Regions from separate parts of the Priestia sp. ABM2_011 genome, predicted to be linked through region 3. Evidence: riboswitches for the same ligand, from Rfam matches in the RefSeq annotation. Region 3 holds a riboswitch; each other region holds the start of a gene.
The links. Region 3 has a riboswitch for S-adenosylmethionine ahead of metK (methionine adenosyltransferase). Riboswitches for the same ligand answer to the same signal wherever they lie in the genome.

Region 1 (9,807 bases), 110 kb from region 3:
CGTGATGCTTCCTTGTGTAACCTCGTATTTAGGATGTCCCATGATTGCTGAAGATAATGTTGATTTACCAGTACCGTTTGGTCCCATGATTGCATGGATTTCGCCGCCCTTAACTTCTAAATTAACACCTTTTAAAATTTCTTTACCTTCAATTGCAACATGAAGATCTTTAATTGTTAAAGTTGACCCTGCCATATTAAAACCTCCAGTTATAGACGTATATAGTAAAAAACGATATACCTATATCTTTTTAATTATTCTCATTTTATTCTCATTACAATCTTATAACAAATGAAAACTTATAGCAACCTTTTGACCCAAAAGGTTTTAAACCATTATGTACGTTTTTTAAGACTAAATCCACTCATAAAAAAGTTGCCTTAAAAGACTCGATAGAGCCTTCTAAGACAAGCTTTTTACCCGCTTTATTTACTTAGTGCGTGTGGCTAGTCAGTTCTGAAACACACTCTTGGACAAGCGTAACGGACTGACTCATCGCTGCGCCTCCGCCAAATGCCGCTGATACTCCGCATGCTTCTAAAATTTCTTGCTCAGTTGCACCTTGATCAATGCAGCCTTTTGTATGATAAATCATACAGTACTCGTCTTGAGCTACTACGCTGATTCCTAGCGCGATTAACTGCTTTTCTTTTTTAGAAAGAGAACCTTCTCCAAAACATGCTTCAGTAAACGCATTAAACGTTTTTGTTACTTCCGGCAATTTTTCGCTAAATTTCCCAACACCCATTTTATAATCATGAAGTGCTTGCTCAGTTGAATGACGTGCTTCTTGCTGCATAACGTCAGCTCCCATCATCAGTAAAGTTTTCACGGTTAGTATGCGTGAGAAAAATAAGAGTTATTCGTTTTGATGCATACAAAAAAGCACTTGCCCAGAGTGGGCAAGCGCTTTTCTTCTATTATTTATTTACCGGCAATACTCCGCCTTTGTATTTTTCTTTAATGTAGTCTTGAATTTCTTTAGAGTGAAGAACTTTTACTAAAGCTTTCACTGTATCTTTATTTTCATCACCTTTGTGAACCGTAATGATGTTTGCATATGGGTTATTTTCTTTGCTTTCCACTGCGATTGGATCTTTTACTGGATCTAAACCAGCATCGATAGCATAGTTAGCATTGATAACAACAGCGTCACCTTCATTGTTTTTGTACATTTGAGGTAACAATCCGCCTTCAACATCGGCTTTAAATTTTAAATTCTTAGGGTTTTCTACAATATCTTTAATTTGTGCGTCTGTTTTCTTTACGCCTGGTTTTAATTTGATCACGCCAGCTTTTTCAAAAATCGATAAAATACGTCCTTGCTCTGCTACTGCATCACGCATAATAACTGTGCCGTTTTTCGGAAGATCTTTTAAGCTTTTGTATTTTTTAGAGTAGATACCAATTGGTTCAATATGAATGGCACCGGCACTTACAAAATCATACCCTTTTTCACCTTTATGATCTTTTAGCACTGAATTCATATAAGGAACGTGCTGGAAATAGTTTGCATCAATTTCATTGTTTGCAAGAGCTGTGTTCGGTAAGATGTAATCTTGGAATTTTTTAATCTCTAAGTCAATTCCTTGTTTTTCTAAAATCGGTTTTGCTTGTTCCAAAATTTCAGCATGAGGCGTATTAGATGCACCCACGACAATTTTCTTTTCATCTTTTGATCCATTGTTAAATCCACACGCAGCTAATCCTACTACTAGCGCAGATGTTAATGCTAAAGCTGAAAGCCATTTCTTCATAATAAATAGTCCTCCCTTTATCTTTTATCAATTTTTGCAGTAATCGCATCTCCAATAAGTTGGATAATAAATACAATAATCAAAATTAAGATCGTAGCAGCTAGCGTTACGTCATTATGACTGCGCTGGAATCCTTCTAAATATGCAAGGTTTCCAAGACCTCCAGCTCCAATCACACCCGCCATTGCCGTATAGCCGACTAACGCAATGGTTGTTACTGTCAAACCGGAAATCAAAGCTGGCAGCGATTCAGGTAACAGCACTTTAAAGATAATAGTGCTTGTTGTGGCTCCCATTGATTTAGCAGCTTCAATAACACCTTTATCAATTTCACGCAGACCAATTTCTACAAGACGCGCATAAAATGGTGCTGCTCCAACAATTAAAGCCGGTAACGCTGCATTAGCGCCTAAAATACTTCCTACCAATGCTTTGGTAAATGGAATCAGTAACACAATTAAAATAATGAATGGAATGGAACGAAAGATATTTACAACCGCCGACACAATGGCATATAAAGGTTTGTTTTGCCAAAGCTGTCCTTTGGACGTTAAAAATAAAAGCAAGCCCAATAAAATACCTAGAACAAATGTGGCTACAACTGAAATAGCCGTCATATATAGTGTTTCATTTGTCGCTTGAATAAAATCATCTAAAATAACGTTTGGAAATAGTTTCTCAAGCATTTGTCATTACCTCCACTTCTACCTGCTGCTCATGAATGTATGCAATGACTTTTTCAACTTCTGTTAATTCCCCGTCTAAATGAACGAACAGCGTCCCGTATGAACCTGTTTGTGTATGAGAAATCTTTCCTTGCAAAATATTAATCGTTACATCAAACTGTTTTAAAATCGTTGTAATGAGCGGTTGCTCTGCTTTTCCGCCAACAAACGTCAGCTGAATAATTTGCCCGCTTGGATACAGCTCTTTTACTTGTTCAATCGTTTCAAACGTTTCCTCTGGTTCAGAAATCTGTTGAACGAATCGTTTTGTAATCGGCTGCTTAGGTTTTCTGAATACTTCTAGCACTTGTCCTTCTTCTACTACTGCCCCATTTTCCATAACGGCTACTCGATGACAAATTTTACGAATGACGTGCATTTCATGAGTAATCAATACAATGGTTAACCCTAGCTTCTCATTAATATCTACTAACAGATCTAAAATAGAATCTGTCGTTTGAGGATCAAGCGCTGATGTTGCTTCATCACAAAGCAATACTTTTGGATTGTTCGCTAGCGCTCGAGCAATCCCAACACGCTGCTTTTGTCCGCCGCTAAGCTGTGATGGATAAGCATCTTCACGCCCTTCAAGCCCGACTAGCTTAATAAGTTCGTCCACTCGTTTCATTCTTTTTTCTTTTGAAATCCCTGCTATTTCTAACGGAAAGGCAATATTTTCTCGTACCGTACGCGACCACAAGATATTAAAGTGCTGAAATACCATACTAATTTCTTGTCTAGCTTTTCTGAGTTTTCCGCCTTTAATTTTTCCAATATCATTACCTGCTACTTCGACCGTTCCTGTCGTTGGTGTTTCTAATCCGTTTAGCAAGCGAATCAAAGAACTTTTCCCCGCTCCGCTATAACCAATAATTCCGTAAATTTCACCTTGGTTAACGGTTAGATTCACATTATCAACAGCTGTTACTTGACCGCTTTTGGCCTGATAAATTTTTGTAACGTCTGTTAATGTAATCATATTTCTTCACCTTCTTTAATAAAAACTTAATTATGTTAGGTTGCCCTATAGGATGAAAAAGCCGTAAAACAATTTTCCCCATTAAAAAAGCCTCTCTGCGCATGACAGAAAGGCTCGATATTTAATCCTTTCTCTCATCTTTCAAAGCGCATAGCTTTGCAGGAATTGGCACCATTTCAGTTAGTCTGACGGTTGCCGGGTTTCACAGGGCTCAGTCCCTCCACCTCTCTTGATAAGAGTTCGCAACAATTATTTTGTTTTTGGGAAATATTCATTCATTTATGAACATTCATGAGTGTGATTTTAGCATGTGTCAGATAGGCTGTCAACAGATTTTGTTCTTGGGATAATATCCCAAGATTTCAACAGCCCCAACGGTTCGCTCTCTTTCAACTTCTTCATTTTAAACAAACGTTTGATTATCGAAGCTCCTCGAGTACGTGCTCGATGGAATGAAACGCGTAGAGTTTTTTTACCATTTCACCATTTTCCACTTCAATCAAACAAGGTACGCTTTCAATAGAAAATAATTCTGCTTTTGAAGGCATATAATTTAAATTGCTCATTCCGATGGTTACATCCGGCAGCATCGCTTCTGCCACGGTTAACATTTTTTTTGCCAGCTGACATGTCCCGCAAAAAGGCGTATGGAAAAAGATAAAGGCTCTTTCTCCTTCTTTTAACTGATCATCCAGCTGTTTTTCGCTCCATTCTTGCATGTTGCTCATTCCTTTTATGTTAAAAATTCTGCATTAACATCGATATTGGCACTCAGCAATACTGTTGCTATGTGATGTCTAGGGGCGGCAGCAACTTCTCGGTACATTTTATCAATATATAGATGCTCTGCTTCCGGAAGCTCTCGTTTAAATTGTTTTCTCAGCTTATTCCCTGAATCATCAGAGTCAACGAGTATGTATACCTCTTTGTTAAACGTACAGTCAATAATTTCATCCAGCTTTGATAAACTAATCGTACCGTTTGTACAAATAATTTCAATTGGTTCTCGAATGATATCTTGAATACGCTTTTTATCTGACTTTCCTTCGACAATAATTACTTTTTCAATTTCAATTAGCCCCATTTTCATCACCCATAATCGTCAGTTGTATAGTAACATCATTTCTTTATGCTATACAATATTCGTTAATGTATCACAGTTCACCTGTTTTTTAAAAGAAATTTGCAAGAAAGAACTCTTTTAAAAGGCAGTTTAGGCCATATTATCTCTATAAAACAAGAAAAACAGCGGCAGTTGCCACTGTTTAGCACCATCCTGCTTCTTCATCGCAGTCTGTATATTTTTGCGTTTCACCTTGTTTTTGTACGTCCGCGTATTGATAGAACTTATTATTTTCTTGCGAATATCCTTCTTCAAAGCGGTATTCATTGCCGCTTGTTCCGTAGCTAACTTCACCAATTGGCTGCTTATCAACGTATAATTTCATACCGCCGTCATGAAATTTAGCTGTAACGCGATCTGTAACGTCCATTTTTTGTTTTTCAAACATAAAAAGACACTCCTTTAGCTTGTTTACTAATAGAGTGTCCAGTCAAAAACTTTTCATAAAGACAATTTATGGAGGAATATTATCCTTCGTTTGTCATTTCTTCGTATTGCTCTGCTGTCATCAGCTTGTCTACTTGAGAAGCATCAGATGGTTTGATTGTAATCATCCATGCTTCTTCGTATGGAGATTCATTAACAAGTTCAGGACTATCGCCTAAGTTGTCGTTTACTGCTACAACTTCACCGCTAATTGGTGCGTAAAGCTCAGAAACTGTTTTTACTGATTCAACGCTACCAAACGGCTCGTCAGCTTCTACTGTTGCTCCTACTTCTGGCAGTTCAACGAATACGATGTCTCCAAGCTCAGCTTGAGCGAAATGTGTAATACCTACGCGGACAACGTCTCCTTCTGTTTTTACCCATTCATGCTCTTCAGAATAACGCAAATCTTTTGGTGTACTCATCTTAATCCCTCCAAAATATGTATCGTAATTTGTTTATATAAAAAGCGCCTTCAACGTGGAGAACACTTTCTACAACCTAAAATAACTTCCTATTAACAGTGTAACGTAAAAGGTAAAAATTTTCTATTTGAAAACTTACTTCCACACGTCCTCAAACTGCTCTTCTTTGAAACCAAGCGTTACTTTTTGTCCATCTGTTAGCAGCGGACGCTTAATTAACATGCCATCTGACGCAAGAATAGACAGAAGTTCGTCTTCACTCGCACTGCTTACTTTATCTTTAAGACCTAACTCGCGATATTTTTTACCGCTTGTATTAAAGAATTTTTTTAATTCTAGGCCGCTGTTCTGATAGTAAGCTTGCAGCTGCTCTTTTGTTGGCGGATTTTCTACAATATGAATTTCTTCATATGCTACTCCGTTATCATCGAGCCACTTCTTTGCTTTTCGGCACGTACCGCACTTTGGATATGAATAAAAAAATAATGACATTTCGTCAACCACCCTTTATTTTAAGCTTTTTTCGTATTTTAACACATCCTTTATCATTTACCTAGATAGAGGCTTCTTAAACAAAAAGGAGCTCGCAAAACGAGCTCCTTTTTCCTTAAACTGTGAACTTCTCTACTTCTAGAAGCGTTTTTGCAACCTCGCGCTTTACGCTAATTACATTGATTGGTGTATAGCGAGTTAATTTGCGAAGAGACGAAAGCATGACTCTAAGCGTATCACCTTGTTCAACGCCAATTAACGTTTCTTTTGCATCTGCTTCGATTCGATTAAATGCTTCTTGGCAGAATACTTGCGTGTATTTTAATTTTAAGCTGTTTTGATCTACTCCTGTTTTGGAAATGGCTTTTTCAGTACGTAAAACAGTAGATTCCATTGCATATACGTTACTAATCATATCAGAAATATTAACGAGAATTTCTTGTTCTTTTTCTAATTCTTTGCCATACTTTTGTGCAGCTAATCCCAAAAGCAAGAGCGCAATTTTCTTCCCGTTTTGCACAAGCATTTTTTCTTGATCTAACGGCTCATTTCCTACTTCCTGCGGCATAAGCATCATCAATTCTTCTTGAAGCGTTTGTGCTTTTTGAAGCAGTGGAAGCTCTCCTTTTAACGCTTTGCGTAAATATGTGCCTGGTACTAAAAGACGGTTAATCTCATTTGTTCCCTCAAAAATACGATTAATGCGAGAATCGCGATACAGACGCTCAATTTCATACTCGCTCATAAAACCGTAGCCTCCATGAAGCTGCACGCCTTCATCTACAATGTAGTCAAGAGCTTCCGTGGCAAACACTTTATTTAATGAACATTCGATAGCATATTCAGCAATAGAAGCAGCAATTTGTTTTCCGTCTTTTTGCTGTTCTTCTGAAAGCTGGCCCATATGGTCTTCAAAAAGTCCTACCGTACGATATACGGAGCTTTCAGTTGCATACAATTTAGAAGCCATTGTGGCTAACTTTTCTTGTGTTAATGAGAATTTAGCAATTGGCGTTTTAAACTGCTGACGCTGGTTAACGTATTGAGACGTAATTTCTAACGCACGTTTCCCTGCTCCAACTGCTCCAACTCCAAGCTTATAGCGCCCAATATTTAAAATGTTAAAGGCAATCACATGGCCTTTTCCAATTTCACCTAGCACATTTTCTTTTGGAACAAGCGCATCTTCAAGAATCAACGTTCTGGTTGATGAGCTTTTGATTCCCATTTTCTTCTCTTCCGGGCCAACCGAAACGCCTGGAAATTCGCGCTCAACGATAAAAGCTGAAAATTTATCGCCGTCAATTTTTGCGTACACCACGAATACATCAGCAAATCCAGCATTCGTAATCCACTGCTTTTCTCCATTTAACACATAGTGTGTACCTTCTGCGTTAAGGCGAGCTGTTGTTCGAGCACCAAGAGCATCCGAACCAGAACCCGGTTCAGTCAGCGCATAAGCCGCTATTTTTTCCCCTACCGCTAAAGCAGGTAAATATGCTTGTTTTTGCTCTTCTGTTCCAAATAAGACGATTGGCAATGACCCAATTCCTACATGAGCACCATGAGTGATGGAAAATCCGCCTGCTCGAGACATTTTTTCAGCAATTAAAGCCGAGGTAATCTTATCTAAACCAAGCCCACCGTATTCTTCCGGTACATCTGCACCAAGCAAGCCTAATTCACCAGCTTGTTTTAATAGCTTTACAGAACGGTCAAATTCATGCTTTTCTAAATATTCCACTTGCGGAAGGACTTCATTTTCTACAAATTCATCTGTCGTCTTGGCAATCATCTTTTGCTCAGATGTATAATCCTCCGGCGTGTAGACGCGGCTTGCATCACCTTCTTCAATTAAAAAACTTCCACCTTTAATCATTTGTTTTGTTTTATTTGACATGTTCATATCCCCCTTTGAAATGATTATGCTAACAATTCAAATACACCAGCAGCTCCCATTCCTCCACCAATACACATGGTGACAATTCCAAACTGCTCATTTCGACGCTGCATTTCGTGCATTAAGCTGAGAGTCAGCTTAGCTCCAGTACAGCCTAATGGATGACCTAAGGCAATAGCGCCTCCGTTTACATTTACTTTATCTTCATTAATATTTAATTCACGAATAACGCCAAGTGCTTGAGAAGCAAATGCTTCATTTAATTCAAACAATCCGATATCAGAAAGCTCCAGCCCTGCTAGTTTAAGAGCTTTAGGGATGGCAGCTACCGGGCCAATCCCCATTACTTCAGGCGGAACTCCTCCAACTGCAAATGAGCGAAACTTAAGCAAAGGCTTTAAGCCTTCTGCTTCAGCTTGTTCTTTATCCATTAGAAAAACGGATGCAGCTCCGTCACTTGTCTGCGAAGAGTTTCCAGCTGTGACGGATCCTTTAACCGAAAAGGCTGGACGAAGTTTCCCTAATACGTCCGCAGTTGTGCCAGGACGAACTCCTTCATCTTGAGAGAACATCAGCTTTTGTTCACGTAGCTTATTGTTTTCATCGATTTTCCGAAGCGTCACTTCCACGGGAACAATTTCGTCGTTAAACCTCCCTTCTTGAAGTGCTTTTGCTGCTTTTTGATGGCTGCGTACGGCAAATGCATCCTGGTCTTCACGTGAAATGCCGTATTTCATCGCCACTTGTTCTGCTGTATGTCCCATGCCCATATAATACTCCGGCGCATTTTCAACCAGCTGAACATTCGGACGCGCTACGTTTCCAAACATCGGAACAAAGCTCATTGATTCTGCTCCTCCAGCTAACACTGCTTTGGCTTGCCCTAGCATAATTCGTTCTGCACCGTAGGCAATACTTTGCAAACCTGATGAACAATAACGATTAATCGTTATTGCTGGCACCGTATAAGGCAAACCTGCAAGAGCGCCAATATTTCGAGCCATATTCAAACCTTGTTCTGCCTCAGGCATCGCACAACCAATAATTAAATCATCAATCGGTCCTTCGTATCCGCCTGCTCGGCGAAGAGTTTCTTTAACCGCAATAGCTCCCAAATCATCAGGTCTAACACTTGCCAATGAACCTTTTTTTGCTTTTCCGACCGGTGTCCTAGCACCTGCTACAATAACTGCTTCTCTCATTTTTTCTCCCCCTTAATTGCGCAGTGGCTTTCCTTTAACTAACATGTGCTGCATACGTTCTTGAGACTTCGCTTCTCCAACAAGGCTTAAAAATGCTTCTCTCTCTAAATCAAGCAAATACTCTTCATCCACTTTGGAACCAAACGCTACGCGTCCTCCAGCTAATACAAATGCTAACTTACTAGCAATTTTGTAATCATGTTCTGATATATATCCTGAATATTTCATGGATTGAGCTCCTAGCAGCAACGTTGCATATCCTGTTTCTCCAACGACAGGAACTTTAGTTTTTACAGGCGGTTTATAGCCCGTGTCGTGTAAAGCAAGGACTGAGTTCTTTGCATCATTCAGCAAGTGATCTCCGTTTACACTGATAGCATCATGGCGGTTTAAAAAGTTTAGCTGCCTAGCTTCTGCAGCAGAAGTAGATACTTTTGCAGTAGCAATTGTTTCAAATGTTTTATTGGCAATTTGCTGAAGATCGAGCGTTACACCGTTCGGTAAACCATTTAGCTGTTTGATATAAAGCTCCTTGTTACCTCCTCCGCCAGGAATTAACCCGACTCCTACTTCTACAAGGCCCATGTAAGTTTCAGCAGAAGCTTGGATTTTAGCTGACGGTAAGCAAATTTCTGCTCCGCCTCCAAGAGTCATCGCAAATGGAGCTGCAACAACCGGCTTTTCGTTATATTTCACCTTCATCATTGCCTGTTGAAATTGTTTAATGACAAGCTCAACTTCAAAATAATTGTCATCTTGTGCTTCCATCAAAATCATA
Region 2 (9,807 bases), 3.5 Mb from region 3:
GTTCTACTCGCCGCACTACTCGCCGCACTACTCGTCGCACTACTCGCCGTTCTACTCGTCGCACTACTCGCCGCACTACTCGTCGCACTACTCGCCGTTCTACTCGTCGCACTACTCGCCGTTCTACTCGCTGCACTACTCGCCGTTCTAGCCGTCGCCGCTGTCGCTGCGGTTCACCTTGCTGCTCATATCCATGGTTTAATAAATCATTTGGCTGCTGCTTTAAAGGGCATGGCTGCCGTCGCTAACTAACTCTAAAGCAAGCCGAGTCTAAAACATACGCGGCTTGCTTTTTTTAACGATTTCTGTTTTTTATTTTATTTTACATAATTATTCGTTTCATTCTTCTTGAAGGAGAAAACAAAGTATAATAATAGGAAAGACTCTCTCTTAAAAGGAGGACTATCCATGCGCCTATCTTTTGATCACCTTGTTCATTTTTCACCTGATCCTATTAAAGCTCAGAAAGAACTAAACGAATACGGAATCAACGTTATTAAAGGCGGTACCCATGAAAAATGGGGCACTTTTAACACGTTGGCTTATTTTCACCTGAGCTATATTGAGTGGCTTGGGCTTACAGATATCGCATTAGCTCAAACAGTTACAGATAATGACCTTATTCAGCAGCTTGTTAACGAACATACGCCGTTTGGTCATTTTGGGCGATTTGCCCTTCGTACAGATGATATGGATTTGCTCATAACCGAGCTGAAAGACAAGGGCTACACTGTAAAAGGCCCTGTAGCGGGGTCTCGTCAAACTAATGATGGAGAAAGACTTCAATGGCAAATGTGTTTTATTGAAGATGACCATGATGCCCTCCCTTTTCCTTTCTTTATTGAGTGGGGTGAACCAGAAGAAAAACGCAAGCCAAAGCTAGCTGCTCTTTCTTCCCATCAAGCCGGTCAGCTGCAGCTAAAAAACATTTACTGTGCTGTACATAACCTTGAAGAATCCATCAGCAAATGGACAAAACTGCTGGACGTTCAGGCTGGCGAAAGCTACAAAGACTCTTTCCTTGATGCACGTTGTCAAAAACTATATGTCAATGAAGGAAACCTTATTTTTTGCAGCGGAACACAAGGTGTTGTCCATGATACATTAAAAAAAGTTGGAGAGCGTCCATTTTTGGTTGAATTGGATCACGCTCTAACACCGCAACAAATTACCGTACAAGGAGCTTCTTTTAAATTCAACAAATAAACATCCGCGGGCGGATGTTTATTTCTGTGCTTCTTTTATAGCTTGATAAATGAAGTGAGGCAAAATCTCAAAGGAATACTGAACGTCTAATCTTTCGGTCCATTGATGCGCATCTCTTCCCAGCGGTCCAATGTTCAGCACCGGCATCTTCAGCTCCTCTAGCTCTTCTAGCGGGATATGATATCCTTTATTCCATAGAGGCATATTGGCTACTAACGTGTTAAATGTATGAAGCGGGTGCTGCAGGCTGGCATAGCTTAAATCCGAAATTCCGCCAAAATAACTTTGTTCAACTAGCTCCACTTGGAATTGCTCTTTGGCAGCTGCCTGTACGTTTGACAAAATCCTTTGCACAAAGAGATCATCATGTGAACAAACGGCCGGGTAAAAAGGCGGCGTAAAAAATAAGACTATCATCGGAGCTGCTTCTTTACATAAACCAGCTAAAGAGTTTACTAATTTAATGGTTTTATTTCTGTCATCATCTTCTTGTGCCAAAAGTGCCGCTTCCATTTCTTGCACATATTTTTCACCGTGCTGTTTGACTGCATGAGTATAAAGTTCTTCATACGTCCATACGTTCACGTCAAGGGATGAACCCTCCATTCCCACAGCGTACTGCCGAGCAGCTTTATTATAATGTTTTTTCACATTCAAAGCCGCTTTGTCAGCCGATTTCAACAGCAGATCTGTTACTTCTTTAAGAGAGCGGTTTAACATAAATAAATTAAATAATACAACGGCAGAGTGCGGAACTTGAACGGAATACTCTTCTTTTAAATCTTTTTGTATCAGCACAGTAGGAGGTGGACTCGTTTCATCTCTTACTTTTTCGCAAAAATCAACGTTTAGTTCTATTTCTGTTGTTAAATAAGAAGCTAGTAAATTAGCATTCAAACCAGCTAGCGGTTCCCCTACATGAGTTTCTTTTCCATAACACAAAAAGCTTGGCATGATCTTGCCAATCGATCCTGAGTACACATAGTTCGTTTGATCACCAGGATAGCGGCTGAACACTGGTTCTGCATTTAGCATGAGAGAAAAATCCAGCTGATGTTTGCACGCAAGTTCTAAAAGAACAGGCACTGCTTTTCTCATTCCGAGCGAATTTACTTCTTCATCCGGTACCGACAGAAGCAGGATGTTTCCGTCAAACTCTCCGTTGCATGCTCGTTCAATCATACTGATATGCAGAGCAATACCTGCTTTCATGTCCATCGTTCCTCGGCCAAAAAGCCAGTCTCCTTTTACCATATCTTTTTGTACGTGCGCCGGAACTTGTTCCATATCATTATAAAAAGTACTCGTTAACGTATCAGCGTGAAAAGCATCCTTTTTCCACTGTCCATAATCTTGTACATCCACTACATCGTAATGACTGACTAATACAACTGTTTTATTCGTATTTTTTCCTTCAACAAAAGCTGTGACAATCGATCGCCCGTCTCCTGTTGAATGAAGCTCAACTTGCTCGTTTTTTTGAAAGTAAGGCAGCTTCAATAAATACGACGCCATCGATTCAGCCATTTCCACTTCTGCCATCGTTCCTGTCACGCTAGGTATAGAAACCAATTCGCTTACAAGCTTCTTTAACTGTTCTTTTGTTTGATACAAAGATGTTTTGTTCGACATACCCTTCATCTCTTTCCTTTTTCTAAATTTTCCATCAAACAAAACGATTCGTCAATCCCTTTGACAGAGACCCTTTCATTCTATCCCTATGTATCATAGTATGCGCTTCCTTGACGCACATGATAAAAAAAGAGTGCGCGGCTAGGGCTAGCACCGCACACTCTTTTTTTTACTTTTCGTCATCTTCTAAAAAGTCTAGGATACGATCAATAAGCTGTTCGCTTCCTGCATCGTTTCCATGTTCAAGAGACATTTCCATTTCAATGCTCCTTTCATAAAATATTCTTGTTTTATAACATACCACAATTCATTTCGAATGTAACCTTTAATTTGTGTAAAAATTTCGACAATTTATGATTAATTTTAAAACCTAGTGAGTAATGATTATACCCACCAGATTCTTCAATTGTCAAAAAACATGCTTTCTATTTAAAAACACTTTAAAAATAGAGGCGCGAGCAGACTTCTATAAAAGACAGCCTACTCGCTCAAGCTTGGAACAGCATGATGAATAAATTTCTAGTTCATTTGCTTTTTGTACATCTTTAATATCTATGCCTACAGCATATGTACGAACATGGTTTTCGACCACAATTTCATAAAATGTTTCTAATTCACGATAAGCTACTTGATAATGCTTTCCTAATAATTTTACGGCTTCCTTTAATGCTTTCTCTCCTGTATGTGCTGCAACTGCTGTATGACTCATAAAACCCTCTCCTTTTAGAAAAATAAAAAAAACTCATTTTGCTTTGATGCAAAATGAGTTTTTCACCCGTTTTATCACCCAAAGCACATGCTTTGCTGGTAGGAGCACCTTACATTCGTAGGTTGCTGTGGAGTCAAAGAGCCAGATTTCTCGTCCACTCGTGATAACTTTTTTAATTTAAAATTTATTTTATCAAACAATTCCATCCGCGTAAATAGAAAAATAAAAATATTTTAATTTTTTTGGTAATGGAATGAATTCAAAAAGTCAAAGCTTAGATTAGCAAAATAAGAAGCTGCTACAAGTAATGCCTCTTCATTTAATGAAAAAGAAGGATGGTGCCATTCATATTCTCCAGCCGTACCCATCCATACAAAAAATCCTGGTACACGCTGCTGATATACGGCAAAATCTTCTCCTCCAGGCGATTGTTCAGCTTCTACGACTTGATAACTAAGATTCTCTGCAGCGTTAATAACCAATTTTTCCAGCGTATCATCATTGTTTACTACAGGAAGATACGGATACCATTTAACGTCTACTGAAGCCCCGAAAGCTGCTCCAATCCCTTCAGCAAATCGTTTCATAAGAGCCGGTATTTTTTCTCTCGCTTCTTCTTGAAAGGTACGCACCGTTCCTTCAAGCGTTACTTTGTCAGGAATGACGTTCCACGAGCTCCCTCCGTGGATTTGAGTTATGCTGACAACAACATTTTGAAATGGGCTGAGATTACGGCTGACAATGGTTTGTAAACTAGTAACAATTTGACCAGCAGCAGCAATCGGATCTACTGTTTTTTCTGGAATACCTGCGTGACCGCCTACTCCTTTGACGTCAATTTCAAAACGATCAACGCTTGCCATTAAAGGTCCCGATTTGACACCAATGGTTCCTACAGGAAGATTCGGTTTGTTATGCATTCCAAATATCGCTTCTACTCCTTCGAGCACACCTTTTTCAACGAGCATTTTTGCCCCAGAAGCCGTTTCTTCGGCCGGTTGAAAGATGAATCGAACCGTACCGCAAAGCTCCTGCTGACGCTCTTTGAGAAGAATGGCTGCTCCGATTATAGAAGCCGTATGAAAATCATGGCCGCATGCGTGCATAACACCGTTCACTTCAGAAGCAAATGGCAGATTGGTTTTTTCTTCAATTGGCAGCGCATCAATATCAGCTCGAATAGCGATAGTAGGTCCCGGCTTTCCTCCCACAATTTCCGCTACTGCTCCCACGTCTAAATGTAATGCATCCGCTATAGAAATATCGTAGTGCTTTAAACACTTTTTAATACGTTTAGTTGTTTCATATTCTTTCATTGAAAGCTCTGGAAACCGGTGCAGCTCACGGCGTATGTCTATTAGCGTATTTAGTAGTAATTGATCTGTCATATTTATCACTCTTTCACATTTCTTAATTTAGACCACTTCTCTATCTTTTACGACAAAGAGTGTACCTCATTGAATTTTTTATAAAGAAATACGGTCGTATAGCCTTCTGCAAGGTGCTTTTCTTTAGCTTGAACATATCCTTTTCGTTCATACATCTCAACTAACCAAGGATGTTCTTTTGCTGTTCCTAAAGACACACCTGGCGATTTAAACGTATTTTTTATTACCTCTTCCTCTACTAGATGCAGCAGCTTAGATCCAACGCCTTTCCTGGCAAACGACGGGTCCACTGCAAACCACCAAAAGTGTGGAACAGCAAACGGACCTGGATGTTCTCCCCAAGGCATTCGTATAGATACAGTGGCAGCGATTCTTTTATCTTCTTCGTATACATAGCAAAGGTTTTGAGAAATATTTTTCTTAACGAGGGCAAGATCAGCAGTAGCTGCTAAGAAAGGAATGCCTAGCTCTCGAATAGGCTTATATGCTTGTAGAGTTAAGTTCAATAAGTTATCCGCGTCGTCATTTGTTGCCAAACGGAATTCATTTTTCATCTCTTTGTCTCCTTATATAGTACTTAAATATTTTATTTAACTTATAAGTTTACTAAGGATTAAAAAAGACAGACTGCCGCCTTGCGTACTCACTATACAACTGCTTTGATAACGTGTCAATTCTATTTATCGTTTTCTATAAAAGATATAAATAAAACGAATACACGCAGAAAACTGCGCGTATTACGTACATATCAAGATAGACTTCAGGACTCACTTACCGTAGCTTTTAAATTAGCTGCCAACATCACAAGTTCTTCTATAGATGCTAACTCCTCTTGTGAAGCCGCAGCTACTTGTTTAGCAACCTCCGAAAGGGTCATGACGGACTCCATTACTTTGAACGAATACCCATCAATCTCTCCTGTTGCCTTTGTCATTTTGTTCATTTGTTCTTGAGCGGCAAAGACATCTTCCATAATTGTGGAAAACTGTTGCGTTACATCTTCGACAGTGGCAATACCAAGCGTGACTTCTTCCGTATTCACTTCCATGTTTCGATAAGCCCGCTTTGCCTGTACTTCAATTTCTTTTAACAAATGACTGATTTGTATAGCGGACGTTTTAGATTCTTCCGCTAGCTTACGTACTTCCCCTGCCACTACAGCAAAACCTTTTCCATGTTCTCCAGCCCTTGCAGCTTCAATAGCAGCATTAAGTGCAAGAAGATTTGTTTGTTCAGCAATTCTTGTAATCGTATTAATAATGCGGCCAATCTCTGCGGAACGATCTTCGAGTCCCTTTACTTCACTGGTCGATATCTTAACGGTTTCATAGATTTTATTCATTTGATTCGTCACATCTTTCACCGCAACATTTCCGGTAGAAGCATGTTCAGAGGCTCTGTTCATCGATTGTTGTACCTTTGAAGAATGATCAGTCATTTTCTGAAGCAGCTTGGCCATATCCACCATAGCTTGCTCGGTTTCAACCACACTTAGCAACTGCTTATCAGAACCCGCAGCAATATCTTGAATAGACATCGTAACTTCTGTCACAGCTGTTTTTGTTTCCTCCATGCTTACAAGCAATTGCTCTGAGGAATGACTGACCGTGCTCTTTGTTTTACTTATTTTCTGACCCAGCATTCTCATGTGAGTCATCATTTCATTAAATGAAGATATGAGTGTACTAATCTCATTTTTCCCTTTCAAAGGAACAACATCTACAGATAAATCGCCGTTTGAAATCCCTTTCATTGTTTTTGACAAATTTTCAACCGCAATTATGTAGCGACGTATGATAAAATAGAACACGGTAGTTGTAAAAGAAACAAACAGAAATGTAATCACTAGCGTAATCGAAGCTGCTTGCTCTTGTTTCACAATAAGATAATAATTGGTTACTTCAATTACAGTAGATGTTATGGCCATCATGGCTGCAATCATACATAGCATTTTCATGCGTAAACTTTGAAAAGCTTTTTTCATTTTTTCATCCCCTATACAATCTAAAGACATAGAATGTCTAATCTATATTAGTAGTATCGGCATATTTTTATATTTTTTTGTAAAAACTAAAGAAGAATTGAAACAATTATTATTGGCGCTTTTCCACTAAATATTGGAATACATATCTTCCTGCAAGGCGCTGCAACAGCAGTTGATAACTGTCTGATTATTCTTTCATTTGACCAAACTCTACCTTTGCTTATAAAATGAAGATTTGTAGAAAGGAGTACGAAAAATTTTATGTATACGTATCAAACAGGCAATCAAACAATTGACTACAAAATTGAAGTCGTTCCAAATAGAACCGATATCACGGTGCAAATTTGTGACAAAGAAGGGGTAAAAGTTATTATCCCGAGAGGTCTTAATGAAAACAATGTGCGTTCAATCATCGCACGCAAAGCAACATGGATTTTAAAACAACTAAACGGTTCACAACCAGCTGAGGAAAAGCCAGCTGCTCCAAAGAAAGAAGCAGTAAAAAAAGAAACAGCTAAAAAAGAGGCTCCTAAAGCAGCAGCTTCTGCAGCTAAAACTGGTTCTTTTGAAGAAGGAGACAAATTCCCTTACCTAGGACGTCAATACCGCTTAAACATCGTTCGTGGAGATGTAGCAAAAGCTGAAATGACATTCCGTGCAAAATTCATTGCTACAGTACCTGAAAGCTGGAACGAGCAGCAAACAAATGAAGGTATTGGACAACTATTAACAGAATGGTACCAAGGCCGCGCAGGTGAAAAATTCCAAGAAGCTTTGAAATCTGTTAAAAAAGCAGCTGACAATGCTCCTGAATCTGTTAAGTGGGACGAGTTAGGTGAAGAATACGCTACGACTCAAGATAATACAATTGTATTAAACTGGCGTTTGCTAACAGCTCCTCTTGCAACAATTGAATATGTCATTGCTTCTCAATTTACAAATGCAGATGAGTTATTCGAAGATGCAGCTGAACGCAAACAGTGGTTAAGCGATAACACCCTAAACGCATTTTAAGTTTATACATAAAAAAAGCACGCGGCGAACGCGTGCTTTTTTTATGACAATGAAGCCTTATACCTACTCCCTTCCCTCAAAAATCCCCCTCTATCAGGTCTTTGGACATGTCAAACTTTCTACACCAATCGATATATTGTGTTTTAAAAGAAAGATATATATAATCAAGAAAATGTTTGATTTTGTTTAAATGTGGATACGTATACCTATAAGCAAGATAGCAAACACTTAAGATGAGTAGTTACGCTATAAAAGTTGTAATGACCATGTAAAGAAAGGAAGTGCAGCTTATGAAAGGACAGAGCTTTTTTATTTTAGGACTTATATTTGCTCTTATCATTGCTGTTTTAGCTGTAATTAACAACGATCCTGTACAATTTAACTATGTATTTGGTTCACAAAAATGGCCTCTTATTTTAATCATCTTAACAACGGCTGTGTTTGGAGGAGTTGTTGCTGCTTCATTGAGCTTTGTAAAAATTGTTCAACTAAGAGGACAAGTGAAACAGAAAAACAAGCGAATTGCTGAACTAGAAGAAGAAATCAAGCAGCATAAGCCTGTTGAGCCTGTTATAGAAGAAGAACCAAATCAACCAGCTACTCGAACTGAGCGCGCTCAGTTATAATAAAGAAAAGTCGTTATTTTAAAGAATAACGGCTTTTTTCATTTTTTGTTCCGCCAAGCATATTTTCGGGATACACGCATAAACAGATAGATATGGAAAACTTTAGTTCTGAATGGTACAATCAACACTGTTATATCTCTATGAAAAACCTAAATTGATAGTCTTACCGTTAAGAAGGTGTTCATCCATTATGATCAATAAAAAAATAAAGCGTGAAATTCTTACATACACAAGCGTCATCCTCGGCACCGTTTTGCTTTCTGTTGTCGTTCAGCACTATTGGTTTCAGCCCTACACTGTAAAAGGCGATTCTATGAAGCCTATTTTGCACGAAGGCAATCGAATTATTATTAACAAACACAGCAAGCTGGAGCGCTTTGATATTGTCGTGTTACAAGCTCCCTATAGCAGTGATTTTCTAGTAAAGCGGATTGTGGGCTTACCAGGAGAAACGGTCGAATACAAAGATGATGTTCTGTATATAAATAACAAAGTCAAAAAAGAGCCGCATCTTCATAAATATTTATCCAAAGTGCCCGCTTACGAGCGATTTACTGAAAACTTTTCCACGTACGAACTGTCTCCAGACGGCACGATACCGGATGGATACGTATTAGTGCTAGGTGACAACAGACGCATAAGCCGTGACGGAAGACATTTTGGCCTCACCCCCATTTCTTCAATCATGGGAGAAGTCAACATGAAATACTGGCCTTTAAAAGAAATGACTTTTATGCATTAACATATAAAAAGAAAGCTCAAAATTGAGCTTTCTTTTTATTTTGGATTTTCCTTATTTTCTACATGCTGTTCTTCTGCAAATTCTGTGTCATACGCTAGTTTTCGCTTAAAAGCCGGGCGCGTTCTCGCTGTATGCTTTGTTTCAATATGATTGAATAAGTAGCGGTGAACAAAAACTTCAGCAAATGTAATAATAGCTGCAGAAATAATACTTCCCCAAGCAATTTGAACGTAACTGTCTAATAACAATGTGCCAAAAATCCATACGCTCATATATGTTAGAACAAATTCAACAATAATGGCATCACGATTTCCCACTCGAGGCAGTACAATTCGATCCACTACTAGATATGTCACAACTGTCGTTAACAAGCTAAAAGAAATAATGTCTCCGATGGTTGCATCAAAAAACAAATCAAGGCCTATACCAAACGCAATAAGTGCCGCTGCAAATTTAATGAGCAATAATGTTGCATGATTCATATTTGAACCCTCCTTTTTCTATAT
Region 3 (9,807 bases):
CCCGTGATGCTCCGCTGCTCCATGGACCATGACAATAACGCCTTTTGGATTTACTGCTTCCCATTTATGCATTTGAGTTACTCCTTCTTCCTTTTTTTGTTTACCTGCTTTAAAAACCTTTGTACACTTACATTAGAAGATTTACTACTTTTTTTCAACTAATAAAGGGAGATGATTTGATGATTTATCCGTATAAAGAAAAAATGCCTAATATTGCACCCAGCTGCTTCCTCGCAGACTATGTCACGATTACTGGAGATGTCACCATTGGTGAAGAAAGCAGCATTTGGTTTAACACCGTTATTAGAGGAGATGTTTCACCTACTATTATAGGGAAACGAGTAAATATACAAGATCAATCAACACTCCATCAAAGCCCAAATGCTCCTTTGCTTATTGAGGATGATGTGACAGTAGGACATCAAGTTATTTTACACAGCTCCATCATCCGCAAACGCGCGCTCATTGGCATGGGCTCTATTATTTTAGACGGTGCGGAAATTGGTGAAGGTGCTTTTATCGGTGCAGGAAGTTTAGTGCCTCCCGGTAAAAAAATACCACCTAATACTCTCGCACTCGGTCGACCTGCTAAAGTAATCCGCACTCTGACTGAGGAGGATTTAAAAGATATGCAGCGCATTCGTACAGAATATGTAGAAAAAGGGCAGTATTATAAGTCTATTAAGAAATCTGATTCTTCATTATAAAGGAAACGTTCCCTCAGAAAGTCATACTGAGGGAATTTTTTTAGTATCTCCACAAACTCTCTAATCATGTTCTATTCTCTCCACAATTGTAAAGAAATTTCCATATTAATTTACATCGTTTTAGTACTGCCTCCACAATTAAAGATTAAACTGAATAATAAAGACGTATTTATTAAAAAGGGAGCGACTCTATGAAAGCCAAGTTAATTCAGTATGTATACGATGCCGAATGCCGATTATTCAAAAGTGTAAATCAACATTTTGATCGAAAGCACTTAAATAGATTTTTACGTTTACTAACTCATGCCGGCGGAGCCACGTTTACCATTGTGATAGCGTGCTTGCTGCTATTTCTGCATCCTTCATCCGTCGCTTACGCCTGTGCGTTTTCTCTAGCCGTTAGCCATATTCCTGTTGCCATTGCTAAGAAGCTATATCCGAGACAACGGCCTTATATTCAACTAAAGCATACAAAAGTATTAGAAAATCCATTAAAAGATCATTCATTTCCATCGGGGCATACAACGGCTATTTTTTCGTTAGTTACCCCTCTGATGATTACTTACCCAGCCTTCGCTGCCGTTCTTTTGCCGCTTGCAGTAACGGTAGGCATTTCAAGAATTTATCTCGGTCTGCACTATCCGACGGATGTCATGGTAGGCCTGATACTCGGCATCTTTTCAGGTGCTGTTTCACTGAACATATTTTTAGTCTAATTGATAGGAGGAGTACTCATGAGAATTGCTTTATTTACAGATACATTTGCTCCGGAAGTTAACGGAGCTGCTAAAACACTTTATCAATTTACTCAGTATGTCAAATCAAAGCAAATTCCCATCCAGGTATTTGCTCCTGAATTTGCTCATAATCGGTCGTTTTCAACATACGTTCACCGCTCGCCTAGCATGCCGTTTTTCCTTTATCCAAACAGCCGCTTTTCATTGCCAAACGTTCTAAAAATTAAAAAGCAGCTGCAGGAATTCAACCCTTCTCTTATTCATTTGGCCACTCCTTTTACAATGGGGCTTTGCGGCTCCTATTACGGGAAAAGATTAGGTATTCCTCTTGTCGGCTCTTATCATACCAATTTTGATGATTATTTATCTCACTATGAACTTGAAAAAATGCGTGTACCACTGCAAAAATATATGAAATGGTTTTATAAACCTGTACAAAAATTATTCGCTCCCTCCGAAGTGACCAAACAGCAGCTAGAAAAACAAGGGTTTCACAACGTAGCTATTTGGTCGCGAGGGGTAAATCACAAATTGTTCCATCCCCACTATGACCGCTTTGATATTCGTATTAAATATAATATAAAAAAACCCTACATCTTAACGTATGTAGGAAGGTTAGCTAAAGAAAAGAACGCTGATTTTTTACTAAAAATTGCCCGATCTTTACCTGATCATATCCGCCACCAAGTTCACTGGCTTATTGTGGGAGATGGTCCTTTAAAAGAACAAATGCAACAGCAAGCATCTGAGCATATGACATTTACAGGCTTTCTTGAAGGTAAGCAACTTGCTCATATCTATTCTTCATCTGATTTGTTTGTTTTCCCTTCAGAAACAGAAACGTTCGGAAATGTCGTACTGGAGTCTCTTGCTTCTGGAACTCCCGTGGTGGCAGCAAATGCAGGAGGAGTTAAACAGATGGTTCAGCACGGGCGAAACGGCTACCTTTGCAAACCTCACTCCTTAGAAGAATTCAGTTCGGCTATTACAGGTTTACTTGATGATTTGCACCAGCGGCTTCACTTTAGCCATGCAGCGAGACACTATGCTCTTACTCAATCATGGGACGCCATTTTTCAGCATTTGCTTTCAGAATATGAAGATGTCGTAGAAAAATCTGCTGAAGGTATTCAATGGGCATAAAAAAATCTCCGTTTTCACGGAGATTTTTTTATTATTTAGCTAAAGCTTGAGTTTTTAATGCTTCAGCTTTGTCTGTGAACTCCCAAGGAAGCTCCACATCTGTACGACCAAAGTGACCGTAAGCTGCTGTTTGCTTATAAATTGGGCGACGTAAATCAAGCATTTTAATGATGCCTGCTGGACGTAGGTCAAAGTTTTTGCGTACTACATCTACTAGTACTTCTTCAGAAACTTTTCCTGTACCGAATGTATCAATTGAAATAGATACTGGCTGTGCAACACCAATTGCATATGCTAGTTGTACTTCACATTTATCAGCAAGATCAGCTGCTACAATGTTTTTCGCAACATAACGAGCTGCATAAGCTGCTGAACGGTCTACTTTTGTTGCGTCCTTACCAGAGAATGCACCGCCGCCGTGACGAGCATATCCGCCGTAAGTATCAACGATAATTTTACGACCAGTTAAACCAGCATCTCCTTGAGGGCCGCCGATTACGAAACGTCCTGTTGGGTTAATGAAATACTTTGTATTTTCATCAATTAACTCATTTGGAACAACTGGATTAATTACATATTCTTTTAAGTTACGTTGAATTTGCTCTAACGTTACTTCTGGGTGATGCTGAGTTGAAATAACAATTGTATCGATGCGAACAGGTTTGTTGTTTTCATCATATTCAACTGTTACTTGTGTTTTACCATCCGGGCGAAGGTAAGGAAGAATTTCTTCTTTACGTACTTCTGTTAGACGGCGAGCAAGTTTATGAGCTAATGAAATTGGAAGAGGCATTAATTCTTTTGTTTCGTTACATGCATAACCAAACATTAACCCTTGGTCTCCAGCTCCGATTGCTTCGATTTCTTCATCGGACATTTGACCTTCACGTGCTTCTAACGCTTGGTCTACACCAGCAGCGATATCAGCTGACTGCTCGTCGATAGATGTTAATACTGCACAAGTTTCAGCATCAAATCCGTATTTTGCACGAGTATAGCCAATTCCTTTAATTGTTTCACGAACTGTTTTAGGAATATCCACGTAAGTAGAAGTTGTAATTTCACCGCTTACTAAAACTAAACCAGTTGTTACGCTTGTTTCACAAGCAACACGAGCATTTGGATCCTTTGCTAGGATAGCATCAAGAATTGAGTCAGAAATTTGGTCACAAATTTTATCGGGATGTCCCTCTGTAACAGATTCTGACGTGAACAGACGACGTTGTGTTGACATCAGTTTTCCTCCTTATAAATACGATACATTGTGATACGGTACTCATTCCCTTATTTTCATTACACGTTAAAAAATATAAAAAAACCTTTCCTTGTATCGAGGAAAGGTATCAAATTCTACATAAGCCTTTCACTCTTATCGATCAAGGTTGTGCCCTTGCATCAGGTTAGCACCTTATCGTCTACACAAAAAAATGACGATGGTTGCTGGGTTTCACAGGGCCTGTCCCTCCACCAGCTCGGGATAAGAGAGTATCCGTTCAAGGACATATAATACATGAAAAAGCGCTTCACTGTCAACAACATTCAAATGGAAATCATCTCTTTATGTTTGAATCTGTTTTAATGTAACATACTCAAATTTAAAAATAGTATACCTTATTAAGAATGATCACGAAGTTTGGTTAACAAGACAGACCAAAAAAAGGCTTTCACTTGAAATAGCTTCACTTTTTTCGCTTCTAGCACATATACATGTGTCTAAAATAGGTATAACGTACATTTTTTTATAATACACAAACATTTTTAGTTAAATAGTATAGAATAATTAAATAAATGTGTTATACTAATTATAAATTTCAAACATTAATGAATAAATAATAGCTAAAAAAGGAAGGTAGTGCACATGAGTACTGTTGATATGTCTATCGAATTAAATGGTTTGCTTCAATTAAAAACAACAAAACACCAATTATCTGTTCCACAACTTGTTGAAAAAATTCTAGCTCGACGCGAAGGAACGCTGACTTCTACAGGTGCTGTGTCAGTCGAAACCGGAAAATATACAGGCCGCTCTCCTTTGGATAAATTTATTGTAAGCGATGCTGTATCTTCAAAAACGGTTGAATGGGGACCCGTCAATCAGCCAATTTCTGCTCAGCGATTCGATGCGCTATACAAAAAAGTCTTAACCCACTTAAAGAAGCAGGATGAACTTTTTGTTTTTAATGGATATGCTGGAGCTGATAAAAAGTATCAGTTACCAATTCAAGTAGTTAATGAATTTGCATGGCACAACCTATTCGCTCAGCAGTTATTCATTCGCCCTTCAGCTGAACAAAAAACAAATGATGATGTGAAGCCGTTTACAATTGTAGCAGCTCCAACGTTCAAAGCTGACCCTGAAACAGACGGGACGAATTCGGAAACCTTCATTATTCTTTCATTAGAGCGACGCATTGTGCTAATTGGAGGAACTGAATACGCTGGTGAAATGAAAAAATCCATTTTCTCAGTGATGAACTTCTTGCTTCCTCAAAACAATATTCTATCCATGCACTGTTCTGCTAACGTAGGAGAAGAAGGTGACGTTGCATTATTCTTTGGTTTATCTGGAACGGGTAAAACAACGCTTTCTGCTGATGCAAACCGTCGTTTAATCGGAGATGACGAGCACGGTTGGTCAAGCTCTGGTGTATTTAATATTGAAGGAGGCTGCTACGCGAAGTGCATTCAGCTTTCCGAAGAAAAAGAACCGCAAATTTTTAATGCAATTCGCTTCGGCGCAGTACTGGAAAATGTAGTGTTGAATCAAAATACGAAAGTAGCAGATTACAATGATAATAGTTTAACAGAGAATACTCGTGCCGCTTATTCAATTGACTCTATTGATAATACGGTATTGCCAAGCGTTGCTGGGCACCCTACAGCTATTGTCTTTTTAACTGCTGATGCCTTCGGCGTCTTACCTCCAATCAGCAAGCTTACAAAAGAACAAGCGATGTACCATTTTCTGAGCGGATACACTAGTAAGTTAGCTGGAACAGAGCGCGGCGTAACATCGCCACAGGCTACTTTCTCTACATGCTTTGGTGAGCCTTTCTTACCTCTTGCTCCAACAACTTATGCAGAAATGCTAGGAAAGAAAATCGATGAACATAACGTAAATGTCTACCTTGTAAACACTGGATGGACCGGCGGTGAATACGGCGTGGGTGAACGAATGAAGTTAAGTTACACTCGAGCTATGGTTCAAGCAGCTCTTGAAGGAGAACTAGCTAATACCGAAACAGTAACAGATGCTATTTTTGGTTTATCGATTCCAACTCATGTTCCGGGAGTTCCTGATGAAGTGCTTCAGCCTTCTAAAGCATGGAACGATGCAACAGCTTATAACCAAAAAGCAACTGAACTTGCCGCTAAATTCAAAGCGAACTTCAAGCGTTTTAATGATGTAGCATCGGACATTTCAACATTAGGCGGACCTAGAGTCTAATAAAAAACCGATCGTCTTATAGACGATCGGTTTTTTAGTTAGTCGAATGTAATTTTGTCAGTTCATATGTGACAATGGTTTTTTCCTGCTCCATTTCTACCTTACGCACAACAGCAGTTCCAATACATTCTCCATTTTTCGTTTTGTGAATGTTTAATGGAATATCCAACGGATACAAACGATATCCTTTTTTCTCAACTTGAAAAATGTTATCTGTTACACGCTTTTCGTTGCCTTTTGTCACAATCATTGTATTTAATTCTAGCGGCATCCCCATTTTCTCTCACTCCTCACTGTTATTCTACTTGTTTTTTCTATCGTAGCATATCTTTTATTGCGCTTTCATCCACTTCGTTAACTTCTTTACCGTTTCTCGGTTTTCTTTTGGTGGAAAAGCATGTGGAAAGTTTTCAAAATACCAGCTGGTAACTTTTTTATTGGACTTCTTTAGTTTAGATTCGAGCTGATAGGAATGATCAATTGAGACGTTTTTATCTTCTAAACCATGAATAAGCAAGACCGGCGGCTCGACGAGATGAGCACGATGCAAAGGTGTCCTCCATTCGTATCTTTCAGGATATTTAGAAGGAGTTCCTCCAATCACCCGCTTCATCATTCTTCTTAAATCTTCTCTTTCTTCATATGTCAGCACCATATCCGTGACGCCTCCCCATAGCACAAGAGAACGGCTGTCTTTTTTTTCAATGGCTGTGAGTAAAGCCATCACTCCCCCTCGTGAAAACCCAAAAATATGAATGCGGTCATGGTGGACGTTAGGGAGCTGTTTCAGTAAATCGTAAGCAGCAAAAGCATCGTAACGATCATCTCCTGCAAAATCTTCGTTTCCTTCGCCTCCTTGATTTCCCCTATAGAACGGAGCCATCACAATAAAACCTTGTGAAGCAAATTGAATGAGTCGAGCAGGGCGAACCGTTCCTACGTTCTTAATACCTCCTCTTAAGTATAAAAAGCCGTCATACATTCCTTTTTCTTTTGGCTCTGCAAGCATTCCTTTAATCTTAAGCCCTTGACATGCATATGTAATCACCCACAGCGTCACGCGAGGATTTGATGATGGGAAACGCTGTTTATGAAGAATTGTTCCATCTTTCATTTTTTTCCTCCATTCTTTATATAACTAGCCTACTTTCTTCCGCTAAGGTTTACTTTCAGTCGTTGACTACTACTTCTTTGATTTTCCACATAGTTATATAGGCACTCACCTTCTTCCACTTCTTTACATACATTATCATAAAATATTTTATTACTTTAAGGAGGTTTGCTTTATGAAACCAATTAAATGGCTTTTTTCTTTGCTTGCTATTATGATTTTACTCATTCCACTAATTAGCTGCAGCAAAACAACATCTGTACAAACGGTTCGTGTCGGCGAAGTAACTCGCTCTATCTTTTATGCTCCCCAGTACGTCGCTATTTCAAAAGGCTTTTTTGAAGAAGAAGGACTAAAGGTAGATTTAAAAACAACTTGGGGCGGAGATAAGACAATGACGTCACTTTTATCTGATGGCATCGACGTCGCCTTAGTCGGCTCGGAAACGTCAATCTACGTATATGCACAAGGGTCTAGTGATCCCGTCATCAACTTTGCACAGCTAACCCAAACCGACGGAACATTTCTAGTAGCACGTAAAAAGGTCGATCAATTTTCATGGGATCAGCTTAAAGGCAAAACGTTTCTTGGTCAGCGCAAAGGCGGCATGCCGCAAATGGTAGGGGAATATGTGTTAAAACAGCATAATATTGATCCTAAAAAAGATGTAAAACTCGTTCAGAACATTGATTTTGCTAACGTTGCGAATGCTTTTGCTTCTGGTACTGGAGATTACGTTCAATTATTTGAGCCAACGGCTAGTATTTTAGAGAAACAAGGAAAAGGACATATCGTTGCTTCCTTCGGAAAAGAATCAGGAACAGTTCCTTATACAACATTTATGGCCAAAGAAAGCTATTTAAAAGATAACCCTGAAGCAGCAGCTAAATTTACTCGAGCTATTTACAAAGCACAAAAATGGGTGAATACACATAGCACAGATGAAATTGCTGAAGTGGTTGCACCGTATTTTGAAGATACACCTAAAGACACGCTAAAAACTGTTATTGACCGCTATAAATCGCAAAAATCCTTTGCAACTAACCCTTTATTAGATGAGAAAGAGTGGGATCATTTACAAACAATCATGGACGAATCTGGAGAACTTCCAAGACACATTGATCACAGCAAGCTAGTCAACACAAAATTCGCAAAAGATGCAATGAGGGAGTAATATGACAAAACTTCACATTCAAGATATTCAACATATGTACCTTACGACAAAGTCTGCTACCACTGCACTTGAACATATTAATTTGTCTATTGAAGAAGGAGAATTCGTTTCCTTTCTCGGCCCAAGCGGATGTGGAAAAACGACGCTTCTATCGATTATTGCAGGCTTGATTGAACCAACGTCCGGCTCTGTCACAATAGACGGTGAAAATATCGGAACATCAGTCCCAAACATCGGTTATATGCTTCAACAAGATTATTTGTTTCCGTGGAAAACCATTAAAGAAAATATTTTACTTGGGCTTGAAATTCGCGGACAGCTAACAGATAAAACAGAGAGTAAAGCACTTTCACTTCTAAAAGAAATTGGTTTACAGGACGTAGATGACCTATATCCGCACCAGTTATCCGGAGGCATGAGACAACGCGTCGCTTTAGTCCGAACACTTGCCATTGACCCCGCTATTTTACTCTTGGATGAGCCTTTTTCAGCACTTGATTTTCAAACAAAACTCAAGCTTGAAGAACTTGTCTCCAAAACACTGATGACCTATCAAAAAACGGCCGTTTTGGTCACGCACGATATCGGCGAAGCCATTGCTATGAGCAGCCGAATCTTTTTATTCTCAGCCAAGCCGGGGAAGATCGCAAAAACATTTACGGTTCCTTCTATTTTACGAACCCTCTCTCCGTTTGAAGCACGACAGCATCCTGTCTATAACGATTTATTTATGGACATATGGAAGGAGCTTGATCAACTTGAAACCCACTAGCTCCCTAGATACTCTTCACGAAAGCTACCTTCGCAAGGTTCGGGGCGAAAAACGATTAGTACTGAGCGTGCAGATGGTCATTTTTTTAGCCTTTTTTAGCTTCTGGGAACTAGCTTCTCGTTTAAAGTGGATTGATCCTTTAATTTTCAGTTCCCCTACTAAAGTGTGGCATTTATTTTTAATTAAACTTGCCGACGGCTCGCTAGCAGAACATATTGGTTTTACATTATTTGAAACGGTTCTTGGCTTCATTTTAGGCACATTGCTAGGTATTTTACTTGCAACGGCCCTTTGGTATTCAACTAGGCTTGCAAACATATTAGACCCTTACCTCGTTATTTTAAACGCCATGCCTAAAGTAGCGCTGGGCCCTATTTTAATAGTAGCGATCGGTCCAGGATTTTTCTCAATTTTAACGATGGGAGCGATTATATCCGTTATTATTACATCCATCGTCGTTTACACAGCCTTTAAAGAAGTGGATCCAAACTATATTAAATTACTAAAAAGCTTCGGGGCAACGAAAACCCGCTGTTTTAAAGAAGCAATTCTTCCAGCTTCCATGTCTGCCATTATTTCCACATTTAAAGTAAACGTCGGTTTATCTTGGGTAGGCGTCATCGTAGGAGAATTTTTAGTTTCTTCAAAAGGGCTTGGATATATGATTATTTATGGTTTCCAAGTCTTCAACTTTACTCTTGTTCTTCTCAGCTTA

Region 1: linked by a shared signal. The riboswitch ahead of ACXAE4_RS02920 (methionine ABC transporter ATP-binding protein) and the one ahead of metK (methionine adenosyltransferase) in region 3 are both predicted to bind S-adenosylmethionine.
Region 2: linked by a shared signal. The riboswitch ahead of ACXAE4_RS21835 (hypothetical protein) and the one ahead of metK (methionine adenosyltransferase) in region 3 are both predicted to bind S-adenosylmethionine.

What each region holds. Positions count from the first base shown of each region.
Region 1 covers NZ_JBSWUB010000001.1:544,765-554,571, reverse strand. The annotation lists gene sufC (Fe-S cluster assembly ATPase SufC) at 1-195, opposite strand, end outside; gene ACXAE4_RS02935 (carboxymuconolactone decarboxylase family protein) at 434-799, opposite strand; gene ACXAE4_RS02930 (MetQ/NlpA family ABC transporter substrate-binding protein) at 921-1,757, opposite strand; gene ACXAE4_RS02925 (methionine ABC transporter permease) at 1,775-2,443, opposite strand; gene ACXAE4_RS02920 (methionine ABC transporter ATP-binding protein) at 2,436-3,461, opposite strand; SAM riboswitch class I at 3,593-3,700, opposite strand; gene ACXAE4_RS02915 (thioredoxin family protein) at 3,881-4,180, opposite strand; gene ACXAE4_RS02910 (toprim domain-containing protein) at 4,195-4,545, opposite strand; gene ACXAE4_RS02905 (YusG family protein) at 4,727-4,972, opposite strand; gene gcvH (glycine cleavage system protein GcvH) at 5,052-5,435, opposite strand; gene ACXAE4_RS02895 (arsenate reductase family protein) at 5,571-5,927, opposite strand; gene ACXAE4_RS02890 (acyl-CoA dehydrogenase family protein) at 6,043-7,827, opposite strand; gene ACXAE4_RS02885 (acetyl-CoA C-acetyltransferase) at 7,851-9,029, opposite strand; gene ACXAE4_RS02880 (3-hydroxyacyl-CoA dehydrogenase/enoyl-CoA hydratase family protein) at 9,042-9,807, opposite strand, start outside.
Region 2 covers NZ_JBSWUB010000001.1:4,108,302-4,118,108, forward strand. The annotation lists gene ACXAE4_RS21820 (CotG/ExsB N-terminal domain-containing protein) at 1-248, shown strand, start outside; gene ACXAE4_RS21825 (VOC family protein) at 409-1,206, shown strand; gene ACXAE4_RS21830 (M20/M25/M40 family metallo-hydrolase) at 1,225-2,838, opposite strand; gene ACXAE4_RS21835 (hypothetical protein) at 3,305-3,547, opposite strand; SAM riboswitch class I at 3,616-3,717, opposite strand; gene ACXAE4_RS21840 (amidohydrolase) at 3,781-4,935, opposite strand; gene ACXAE4_RS21845 (GNAT family N-acetyltransferase) at 4,983-5,489, opposite strand; gene ACXAE4_RS21850 (methyl-accepting chemotaxis protein) at 5,696-6,919, opposite strand; gene ACXAE4_RS21855 (M48 family metallopeptidase) at 7,181-7,933, shown strand; gene ACXAE4_RS21860 (LapA family protein) at 8,224-8,559, shown strand; gene lepB (signal peptidase I) at 8,750-9,301, shown strand; gene ACXAE4_RS21870 (YndM family protein) at 9,337-9,783, opposite strand.
Region 3 covers NZ_JBSWUB010000001.1:658,050-667,856, reverse strand. The annotation lists gene ACXAE4_RS03635 (alpha/beta fold hydrolase) at 1-72, opposite strand, end outside; gene ACXAE4_RS03630 (gamma carbonic anhydrase) at 180-707, shown strand; gene ACXAE4_RS03625 (phosphatase PAP2 family protein) at 899-1,423, shown strand; gene ACXAE4_RS03620 (glycosyltransferase family 4 protein) at 1,442-2,587, shown strand; gene metK (methionine adenosyltransferase) at 2,619-3,821, opposite strand; SAM riboswitch class I at 3,954-4,071, opposite strand; gene pckA (phosphoenolpyruvate carboxykinase (ATP)) at 4,446-6,035, shown strand; gene ACXAE4_RS03605 (DUF2584 domain-containing protein) at 6,070-6,312, opposite strand; gene ACXAE4_RS03600 (alpha/beta hydrolase family protein) at 6,367-7,149, opposite strand; gene ACXAE4_RS03595 (ABC transporter substrate-binding protein) at 7,322-8,320, shown strand; gene ACXAE4_RS03590 (ABC transporter ATP-binding protein) at 8,322-9,092, shown strand; gene ACXAE4_RS03585 (ABC transporter permease) at 9,166-9,807, shown strand, end outside.